Linked DNA regions of Planctopirus limnophila DSM 3776. The protein of the gene in region 1 binds, or shares a complex with, the protein of each later gene. Links are inferred from orthologs where the notes say so. Each region holds a gene or a part of one and is shown on either strand. Other genes may lie near its edges.

What was found.
Region 2: the proteins of PLIM_RS08725 (region 1) and smc are in contact, whole or in part, in a crystal structure (PDB 3ZGX), measured with the Bacillus subtilis proteins. The link is inferred for Planctopirus limnophila DSM 3776 from one-to-one orthologs.
Region 3: PLIM_RS08725 (region 1) and scpB share a complex: the UniProt entries of both Bacillus subtilis proteins name them as parts of the cohesin-like complex. The link is inferred for Planctopirus limnophila DSM 3776 from one-to-one orthologs.

What each region holds. Positions count from the first base shown.
Region 1 is NC_014148.1:2,181,615-2,184,541, reverse strand. The notes cover bases 147-2,920. They hold PLIM_RS08725 (segregation and condensation protein A), read right to left. Parts: upstream 2,034-2,920; coding sequence 1,260-2,033; downstream 147-1,259. Other genes in these bases: PLIM_RS08720 (sugar phosphate isomerase/epimerase family protein), read right to left, coding at 2,223-2,920; PLIM_RS08730 (DUF4870 domain-containing protein), read right to left, coding at 703-1,152; PLIM_RS08735 (hypothetical protein), read left to right, coding at 330-710; PLIM_RS08740 (DEAD/DEAH box helicase), read left to right, coding at 147-190. Also shown: more of PLIM_RS08740, read left to right, coding at 1-146; more of PLIM_RS08720, read right to left, coding at 2,921-2,927. UniProt on the Bacillus subtilis protein: Participates in chromosomal partition during cell division. May act via the formation of a condensin-like complex containing Smc and ScpB that pull DNA away from mid-cell into both cell halves.
Region 2 is NC_014148.1:1,492,540-1,497,000, forward strand. The notes cover bases 58-4,365. They hold smc (chromosome segregation protein SMC), read right to left. Parts: upstream 4,026-4,365; coding sequence 258-4,025; downstream 58-257. Other genes in these bases: PLIM_RS06035 (flagellar basal body P-ring protein FlgI), read right to left, coding at 4,088-4,365. Outside these bases: PLIM_RS06025 (GDSL-type esterase/lipase family protein), read left to right, coding at 1-39; more of PLIM_RS06035, read right to left, coding at 4,366-4,461. UniProt on the Bacillus subtilis protein: Required for chromosome condensation and partitioning.
Region 3 is NC_014148.1:2,824,200-2,827,295, reverse strand. What follows is about bases 27-2,969. They hold scpB (SMC-Scp complex subunit ScpB), read right to left. Parts: upstream 1,905-2,969; coding sequence 1,149-1,904; downstream 27-1,148. Other genes in these bases: PLIM_RS11260 (tetratricopeptide repeat protein), read right to left, coding at 2,953-2,969; PLIM_RS11265 (hypothetical protein), read right to left, coding at 1,901-2,743; PLIM_RS11275 (hypothetical protein), read right to left, coding at 745-936; PLIM_RS11280 (hypothetical protein), read left to right, coding at 27-603. Also shown: more of PLIM_RS11280, read left to right, coding at 1-26; more of PLIM_RS11260, read right to left, coding at 2,970-3,096. UniProt on the Bacillus subtilis protein: Participates in chromosomal partition during cell division. May act via the formation of a condensin-like complex containing Smc and ScpA that pull DNA away from mid-cell into both cell halves.

The DNA.
Region 1 (2,927 bases):
TGGTCGAACAGGCCGCTTGTCATCGACGGAAAAAATTGGCTCCGCGATTACCTTCGTTACGCGAGAAGAAGGTGACCAGTTGACCAACATTGAAATCCGAGTCAACAAGGAACTGGCCCGGTACGAGATACGAGATTTCGAAACTCAGCGGCCGCGCCGCCCTGCCCGGCATGTGAATGACCCGGCATAATGCCAGCCAGCTTGATGCTGCTGCCGAAATAGAATGACTCGTGCCGTTTTGCTGGCTGGCCGCTGTTCTGGGCGATCAACATAGTCAAACGACAGTGGTTAACAATTTGAGCTGATGATCATTTTGCGAGGATACCTGGATGTTCGCAGCCCGAGTCATTTTTCTTGTCGCAGGGATCTATGGCCTGGTGGTGCTGCTGCCGATGTATGCTGCGGAATCGACATTCTCCGCCGAGTATCCACCCGCAATTACTCATACTGAGTTCTATTATGGTTTTCTGGGGGTGACGATTGCCTGGCAAGTGGCTTACGTGATCATGTCCTGGGATATCAAGCGCTACCGATTGATGATCATCCCTGGGATTATCGAGAAAGTGGGCTTTGTCATTCCCGCCCTGATTCTGACAGTCGTGGGACGTTTGCCGTGGCCACTCGTAGGTGCTGCTGCGATTGATTTTTTGTTTGCGGGGCTCTTTGTGTTCGCCTGGTACAAAACATCACCCGCAAAGACGACTACTTGATAAAGGCGATGGTCATTGGATATTTCCAGACCTCTCCATTACCGGCCTTAATGGCACCGATGATGGGGAAGAGGATCGTCAGGATCACCAGCACAATCAACATCGGGATGCCAATGATCACGACACAGAGAATGCCGCTGACAACTCCGTAGATGAAGCTGGAAATCCACCAGTTCACGATGTTCTTTCCGTGCTGGTCAATCTCTGGTGATTGATCGCGGAAGAGCATCCAGATGACAATGGGGGCAATAATTCCGCCAAAGCCCGTCACCAGATTCAACAATTGTGAGAGGTGGAGTAGCACAGACCATTGCTTCACATCCAGATTGAGTGCTGGCTTGGGTTCAATCAGCCGGGCTTTTTGAAGCTCGAATTCTTCATTCGAGATCGTACCGTTATCGCGAAGCTGCTGCAGTTTGAAGAGTTCATCGGCAATTGACATGGTGGCCTCCGGTTTCTGATCCCGAGATATTACGCAGAGGGATGGCCGATCTTGGCAAAAGTTTTTGCAAAAGCCAAATTGATTATCAGAAAATCACCGGCAGTCTCTCAGGGAGTTTCAGCAGGATCGACTGACGAGGCATGCTCCGGATTGTCAGGTGGCATGAGATAGATCTCGCCATGAGGCTCTGGTTGCTCGGCATGAAACTGGTGATGCCTGAGAAGTTCAAGGACAGCCAGAAAGATGCCCACGATTTTGCTGCGCTCGTTGGCACCTTCGAAGAATTCGCTGAACGATGCCCGACCGGTCTTGCGGACATGTGCTCCAATTCGTTCGACATAGACAGAAATGGGAGTGTCGTCGTAACGAATAGCAGCTGTTTCGACGACGATCTTCTTCTGCATGACTCGAGTCAGGGCACTCACCAGATCCCAGAGTTCGACTTCTTTGAAAGAGTCGTTGGCGATATCCCGGCTCGATTTGGGCTTTTCACTGGTCATTCTCGGGAAATGATTGTGCCAGTCGTCGGCCTGTTTCTGCAGGGCTTGTCCTGCATCTCGATATCGCTTGTATTCGAGTAACTGCTCCACGAGTTCTGCCCGGGGGTCTTCCCCCATGGCTGATTGAGCTTCCTGGGCCTGATCCTCAGCCCGAGGGAGAACGAGGCGGCTTTTGATCTCGATCAGAGAACTTGCCATGACGACAAATTCTCCCACGGTATCCAGATCGATCAGCTCAAGGACCTGCAGAAATGTGAGAAACTGATTAGTAATCTGCGAGATAGGCAAATCGAGCAGATCGATTTCGTTGCGGCGCACCAGATAGAGCAGCAGGTCCAGAGGACCGCTGAAGGTGTCGAGTTGAACGCGATAGTCGGGCATTTCCTGATCCGCGTTCGTGAAGAATTCTGCATTCTGAAGGTGACAAAGTTCAGAAGCCCATCGAAGCCAACAACCTGTTTATCGACGAATAATGCCATTAAATCCAGCCCAGCCCGCAAACTTCGCCGGTGATGTCTGCGGGCTGGGCTTTGAGTATGTGCGTGCGGCAGAAACCGCCGGGGCCAGGCTTCAGCAGTTGGCAATTTTCTTCCGCAGCCCTGTCAGGAGTTCCAGAGCACTGGCGAGATCTTTCTTCTGTTGAACCGGATCGTGTGGAATTTCGCGTTCGATGGTGAGTGGGCCGCGATAGCCGATCTCCCAGAGTGTCGTGAGGTAAGCTTCCATCCCGACATCGCCAGTCCCCAATGCGACTTCCTGGCCCCATGATTTTCCACGTTCGTTGACTGGGGCCCAGAGAGCATCTTTACAATGAATACTGCGGACATAACGGGCCACTTTGCGAAGCGCTTCAATCGGGTTGCCTGTCCCGTAGAGGATCATATTGGCCGGGTCGAAATTGATTCCCAGATTAGGGCGGTTGACATCTTCGATGAATTCCAGCAGGTGATCTGCCGATTCCTGCCCTGTTTCCAGATGGACGGCCTGGCCATGGTTTGCTGCATGAGTGAGCAGATCCTGGGTGACGCGAACCAGTTCGCTGTAATCGGGGCTGGAACTTTCAGGGACGAAACCAATATGCAATCCAATAGCCGGGCAACCGACCCAACTGGCGAAGTCTGAAATCTCTTTCATTTCTGCGACGCGACTGGCACGCGTTTCAAGAGGGACGAGCCCGACAGTTCGTGCCGTGGTGGGGATATCGGCGTAACTTTCTCCATCAAAGCCACCGAAGATAACAGTTACCTGAATGCCGGCTGCATCGCACTTGGCTCG
Region 2 (4,461 bases), 690 kb from region 1 along the record:
ATGGAATACCGACGTTTGCGGCTCAAAACCTTGAATTGAATTCTCTCAACAGAACTTTGCGAAGCGTTATCTGTCGTATTTTCGCAGAGAATTGCTCGATGACCGCAACTCAAATCGACTAAGGCCGCACCTGAAGATGGTTATGGGGTGGCTGAGGCCAAACGTCTTCGCGAACCCCCAGTTCTTGCCCAAAGTGGCTGGGGGTTCGAAGACTCAATCCCAGCCACCAGAAGTGCAGTTGTTGATTGAAATCCGATTTAGGCCGCACCTGAAGATGTCGCTGGGCGGAAGTGGCCATCATCGGAGACATCTTCGAAACGGACAGACATTCGTTTCGAGACACCAGATTCTTCCATCGTGACACCGTACAGCACATCAGCGACGACCATCGATCGCTTGTGATGAGTAATCATGATGAACTGAGTGTCTTCTCGAAACTCGCGAATGACAGCCGTAAATCGTTCGACGTTGGCTTCATCCAGGGCTGCATCCACTTCATCCAGGATGCAGAAGGGGCTGGGCTTGGTGCGGAAGATCGCCATGATCAGCGCGATGGCTGTCATCGTGCGTTCGCCACCTGAAAGCAGCGAAATACTGCGCAGTTCTTTCCCTGGAGGCCGAGCCTTGATATCGATGCCGCATTCAAGAATCTGATTGGGATCTTCGAGAACAATATCTCCTTCACCGCCACCAAAGACCTTTCGGAAAAGATCCTGAAAGTTGGTGCGAATCGTGGCAAAGGTTTCAGCAAAGAGCTTACGGCTCTCCTGTTTGATCCTCCGGATGATGTCTTCTAACGTTGCTTTCGCTTCCACGAGGTCCTGAAGTTGTGCCGCCAGTTGTTGATAGCGCTGCTCCAGTTGTTCGAGATCATTAAGGCTCTCTGTGTTCACACTCCCCAGCAGTTTGAGTTTTCGTCTTAATCGCTGGACGTGTGCATCGACTTCGGGGCGAATGGCCTCAAAAGTAATGTCTTCCAAAGCCAGATCAGAGCTCGTTAACGGTGCTGTCTCTTCTTCGCTTGAGGCGGTTTCATGATGTGCTGATAAACGCTGCTCCCGATAGTTTTTCAGCGCACTATGTTCCGAAGCCGCCAGTTCCGCAGGTTGCGGATGCCCCTCTTCCTGAAGTCGCTCGGCAATGGCAGCTAACGCATGTTCCAGATCGCGTTGCCGCATGACGATCGCTTGCCGCTCATCGTCGAGTTTTCGCTCTTGTTGACGTAATTTGAGTTCTAATTGCAGTGTCTGGCTGCGGCTGGAACGGAGCGACTGCTTCTGGTGTTCGAGTCTGGAGGAAGTGATCGCCAGGCTTTCAATTTCGATCATCGATTCGTCTGTCAGAGCGGAAGCATTCAGCATCTGCAGCGTCAACTCGGATCGCGTCGCCAAGGCTTCCTGAACCCGACGTTCGGCTTCATCGCGCTGAGCCAACCGGCTTTGCACCTCTTCGGCCAGACGGGCACTTTGCTTTTGCCAGCCAGCCAGGCGTTCAGCCTGTGTCGCCAGTTCCAGTTGTTCGCGATTGATGGCCTCGATGAGTTGCCTGCGCGCCAGCGCGGTCTGATCCAGCAGGTTACGAGCTTTCTGGAGTGCGGTCTCTTGAGAACGGCGCTGTTCTTCGAGACGAGTTTTCTCTTCAGTGAATTCGGTTTGAGAAGTCTGTAAATGGAGTAATTGAGTTTCTACGGCAGCACGGTTGGCATGGGCTTTTTCCAGTTCAGACTGCAGTCGTTGTTCGATCTGTTCGGCCAACGAAACCTGTGAACGCACCTCGGCGAGTCGTGTGGCTGCCGTGTCCGCTTCAGTTGCGGCGGCTTCGAGAGAGGCGTCAGCAGCAGACAACTGGGTGTAAGTGATGTTCACCGATTGTTCTTGCCGCTCGATCTCCCGCTCCAGGCGTGCAATGTCGATGCGCAGTTGACGCAATTCGCTTTTTCTCGGGATGACCGCGGTATCTGTGCGTAGTGTTCCCAGTGCAATCGCGCCGTTGGCTTCGAGAACTTCTCCCTGCAAAGTGACGAACCGACAGCTTTGCCCTTCCCCTGCGGAAAGTCTGACTGCCGTCGGCAGGTCATGAACGATCCATGTATCTGCCAGGACAGCCGCCGCCAGTCCATGGACACCACGTTCCTGACGGATCAGACGATCGGCCCGAGTGACAACACCCGGCTGTCCATCGAGAGAAACCAGCCGACGGTGATCGAGTGGGAAGTGAATGAATCGGGTTCCCTGCCACGCTGGCTGACGGAAATCAGATCCTTCTGTTTCGGGGATCGCCAGAAACTGAACCCGCGACGAAAGTTGAGCCTGACTGCGTCCCAGGTAATCCAGCAGTGGCTGGTATTCTCGCAGCACAATGATATGGGCGCGCGAGCCCAGTGCCACTTCGACCAGAGCGGCATCATTGAGATCGACATCCAGAAGATCGGACAGACTTCCGACGACGGAATCCCACGGAGCCTGCCTTGTCGTACGGGCTCGATGCAGAATTTCACGCACACCAATCCCGAGACCCTCTTCGCGCGATTCGAGATCTTCAAGTACTGATTTTCTGGCCATGGCAGCACTGCGCTGTTCACGCAGGCTGGACAATCTTTCGCGAGCACTGTCTTGAGTACCAATCAGTTGGAATCTCTGAGATTGCACGCTTTTGAGATGTTCCAGCGTCTGTGCATGATGCGTCGAGGCCAGATTCATCTCGGCGTGAAGCACTGTCCGTTTCTGCTGAGCGTGATGCAGCTTTTCTCGAAGTTCTTCGATTTGCTGTTCATTCATCAGCAATGCCAGTTGCTGACTGTCAGTCTGTGCCGCCAGTTGTGTTAACTGACTCTCGATCTGCTGGGTCTTGCGCTCAAGTTCCCGCAACTGCTGTTCCTGTAACTGCAGTTGAATTGAGTCACTTTCCTGCTGCTGATCGAGATGAACCAACTGTGTTTGCTGTTTCTCAAAACTCTCCCGGCGCTGGGCATATTCTGTCTGAATTTCAGCAGATCGAGCTGCAGAAGACTGAATTTCCTGGAATGAAGCATCATATCGCTGAGCGAGCATGACCCGCTGGCGGTAGAGACGTGTCAGTTCGCTTTCGAGCTCACTCATCCGAGATTTGAGAAACTGAACAGTCGCCTGATCCCCAGCAACTTCCTGTCGCAGGCCGTTCAACTTCTCGTTGACCTGACGAATCTCTCCATCGAGTGCGGATAACTCGTGCTCGGTCAGTTTTTCATCGGCTTCGATCTTCTGATGCTCGCTGGTCAGATTTTCCCGCTCGGCATCGAGAGCCACAATCTTTGCAGCGAGTTCATTCAGTTGGAATTGCAAAGCCCGCGTATCGTCTGCCGCCAGGCCCAGCCACCATCGAGTGAGTTCCTGATGGAGTTCCCGATATTTGACGGCTTTAGCGGCCTGGCTGCGCGTCGAGTTCAACCGGCCTTCGACTTCATCAACAATATCTGTCAGTCGCAACAGGTTCTGATCGACACGCTCGAGTTTGCGCAGTGCTTCCTGCTCGCGAGTTCGAAATCGACTGATCCCCGCGGCTTCTTCAAAAACAGCACGCCGACTGGAGGGGTTTCCCTGAAGAATCTGATCGACTCGCCCCTGCTCGATGATCGAATAGGCCGACGCACCAGCGCCAGTTCCCATGAAAAGATCGCGAACATCTTTGAGCCGCGCGTTTTGCCGATTGATTAAGTATTCGGCTTCTCCATTTCGCCAGATGCGCCGCCCGACAGTCACTTCGGGAGTTTCAATCGGCAGGAGGCCCGAGGAATTATCAAAGGTTAATGTGGCTTCGGCATAGGCATTGGGTTTTCGTCCAGCCGAACCGTTGAAGATCACATCGGTCATCTCTTTGCCGCGCAGGCTCTTGGCACTTTGATCGCCAAGAATCCACTTCAGAGCATCGACGACGTTACTTTTTCCACTGCCATTGGGGCCAACAACCGACGTGATCCCCGAGGCGAAATCGAAACGTGTTCGATCCGCGAAGCTCTTGAAGCCGAAAAGTTCCAGCGCTTTGAGCATGGGAAGAACACTTGAAACAATGGAACATCAACAACCGGAATCACATACCCCGAGGAATTGTCTTATTTCACAGGAGTACGTTTGAACGCAGGGAGCCAGCGAGACTGGATTTTCTCTGACGATGAATCTGGCTCATCATCGGCAGCGGAGCGATCGGCTGTCGGTTTTGAGGACGATTTTTTCTCAGCTCGTGGGGAGTCATCCGGCTCAGATTGAGAAGGCAGCCCCGAGTTTGGTTCGTTCTTCTCCGAGCTCTTTTCCGGTGTTTTTCTGGAGGCCGGTTTCTTCTCGGAACCATCGGTTTTCACACTCGCCATCGAAGGCTCAGCATTCTTATCTGCCAGACTCTTTTCGCTGGCATCAGGCTTCTGCGAGACGGCCTTCAGACTCTCTGCATCGGTCTTGAGTGCCAGGGGATCGGATTCTTCACCAATAG
Region 3 (3,096 bases), 640 kb from region 1 along the record:
GTCACTGTTCCTGCTGCGACGAAAGTGCTGCAGGCTCAGGAAAGTGCTGCCCGTGGCCAACTGAGCGACGAAAGTCTGGGAACGCTGCTCAAGGCCATGGGGCTCGAAGCAAAACTGTTCGACAAGCGTTATGACTTTGTTTTTAAAGCGAATGTCAATAACGACGAATGGGAACTTTCCATGAGCACTGTGCTCAGCATGGATCGCTCTGTGGTATGGATTATGGCCTGGCTGGATGAACTTCCACGCTCGGCTGCTGATGTGCCTCGTACGGCACTGCTCAGGCTGCTGGCTGATAACGACAAGCTGGGCAAGGGCAAGTTCTTTGCTTACATCGCCAGCAATCGCCGGTTCGTGTTGCAGCGAGTGATTCCGAATACGGACATCACCTCAGCATCATTCCGTGCCGATCTGGATGATCTGGGAGCGACAGTGGTTTCGACACACCCCCATTGGGCTGTCTCCAACTGGTCGTCACCCACACAGCCCGATCCCTCCGCAACACCCGCCACGAGCACGATTCAGGGGAGTGCACCACAGGGTGCGTCAACCGGATCTCAACCCGGGACTGCTGTGCGCGATGGTGCGACAATTCGCCGTTAATTGAATAACACGGAACGTCATGCGTTCCATGTCTGCTAATGAAAATGTGCCATTGGGGAAGCTCGCCGAAAGCGAAATTCTCCAGTGGCACTTTTCGTTGATGCCCATTCAGCGAAATCGCAAAACAGATTGAATTGCTGATTACCTGGGATGGCTGGGAGTGATCTGCTCCTGATCCTTGCGTTGCATTTCATCCAGCACAATGGGATGCAGTCGACGACTACGGCGGTCGGCAGGTTCATAATGAGAGCGAGCCCAAGCTCTCAGACGAAGCTCTTCGACAAGATCAACATTCGCACCCGAATCAACTTTTGTGGCGGCAAGTGAGGACATTTGGAAGCCTCCAGAAGGGAATCATCGCCAGTTTGGAAAAGAGCGGCAACGAACCATATGAAATGAGACGTTCGACCACGACTACACAATAAAAATGGCTGATGGGTTCGCCAAGAAAAATCACGAGAAAATTGAAAAATAATCTCGAAAATCAAGCCAGATGCTTGACAACGATCTTGGCTGCTCGTCACGACCAGCATACCGCGATTATCTTACGCAGCTTTTTCACTCTTCCCATTGTTGGTATTCGAGTGGCGAGATGGAAAAGCATCGCGATGGGGAAGGTCATCCAGACTGGCCAGCCCCAATTCCTCCAGAAACTTCTTCGTTGTTTCATAAAGGTAAGGCCGGCCTAGGCTTGCGTCTTCACCTGCCAGACGGACATACCCGTCTTCCATCAGTTGTTTGAGAATATCGACACACTGCACACCACGTATCTGCTCGACATCGGCACGTGTGACTGGTTGCCGATACGCGATGATTGCCAATGTTTCTAATGTGGATGGTGTCAGTTGGGGAGCTTTGCGAGTTGTGTTCAGGCGAGTGAGCCAGGGCTGATAATCAGGGTTTGTCAGAAGCTGGTATCCGCCCGCCAGAGGGTAAATCTGATAGGGACTGTGGGTGAACTGATAACTCTGGTTGAGCCAGCGAATCATTTGCTCGGCTTCTCGAACATCTGTGAGGCTGGCTAAGTTGGTCAGCTTTTTGATAGGAAGCGGGCCATCGGCGACAAAGAGAATCGCTTCCAATCTCGCCAGCCGGGATGTTCGTACAGAACTGGCTGAGCCGGGGCTTTGTTCCAGTCCAAAGATATGAGCAGGCGGGCCGGCGGGTGATTGCGGTTGGATCAACCACTGAAATGACGAAGCCGAGTGGCCTTGCTTCCAGCGATGTTCGTGATTGACCTGCCACGAATTGTTTTGCTGAAAGTTTCCCGAAGTGCGAGCCCAGGGCAGGGGCATGCTCATCGTGAGGAACTCCACTCTTCAATCTGCTGAAGAACCTTCTCGACAGCTTTGAGTGGTTCGTTAGCCTCGGCTTCAAAACGGTACGAAATCCGTGGGTTGTCTGCCGGTGTGTATGAGCAGATGAATACGAACACGGAAGGTTCAGCACCAGGTTCGAGGCGGAAGTTTCGAATCTGTAATGCGTGGAGCCTCTGCACGGCATCTTGCCAGGTTAAAGGGGGAGTATCTGCTGGCTTTTCGCGGGATGACTTCTTTCCGCCCATTTTTCCAGGAGTCTGGGGAGCGACAGCAATTTCTGTGTTGCCAGCAGGAATCACACCTGTTGCAGGGGAGCCATCGATCTCATGTTCTGCAAACTCCCCGTGGACCATGCCATGCAATTCAGAATTGCTTAATGGAGATGCGGATGCGTTGGGCAGTGTTCGTGGTGCAGTTCCGACGGGTGGAGAGGTTGTATCGGCCCAGGCCATCGCGCCAGCATCGGCAGGAGTGGTCCCGGGCGCTTTCTGATCAGGAGGGTTTTGATTATTGCTCCCTTGATTATTACTCCAAAGTGGAGGCTCTGAATTTCCGGCCACTCCCTCGGGATGTTCGGTGAGAGGCGTAGTGCTTGCTGGCAGGGCAGACGATGTCTCAGAAGGTAATGCCCCAGCACCAAAAGCTTTAGCGTCGGAGGCCAGCGGCGTTACATCCGAGAGTTCCGGGAACTCTTCTTCGAGCGACGTCTGATGAGTATCCGTCGAAATTTCCGGAAGGCCAAAAATCGCAAAGAGTGGCACTGCCAGGACTGGTACGAGTAGTAACAGTGTGGTGAATGACCCCTGGGAGCTCGCACGCATGTTTGAAACCTCCCTGTCTGTTCTACCCCGACATCCCGTCAGGTCGATCTGAGAATCTCGCTGCCATCAACTTGAGTTGAAATTTAGCCCAGTCGAGAATTCTCTACAATGACAACTCATCAGAATTGAACTGTGCAACTCTCATGAAAGTCGCCTTGGAATTGGCCCGTGTTCTCTATCCTCGCCAGATTGACGGGTGATCTGAATTCTTACAGGTTTTCAAGTGGGGATTCAGAAGCATCACCATGAGATCGTTCCAATCGTTCTCTGGCCATATCGGCCCATGGCCCGCGGTTGTCGAAGTCGAGATAGCGCAGCCAATGAGGACGGGCTTTCAAATGCTGGCCGATCTG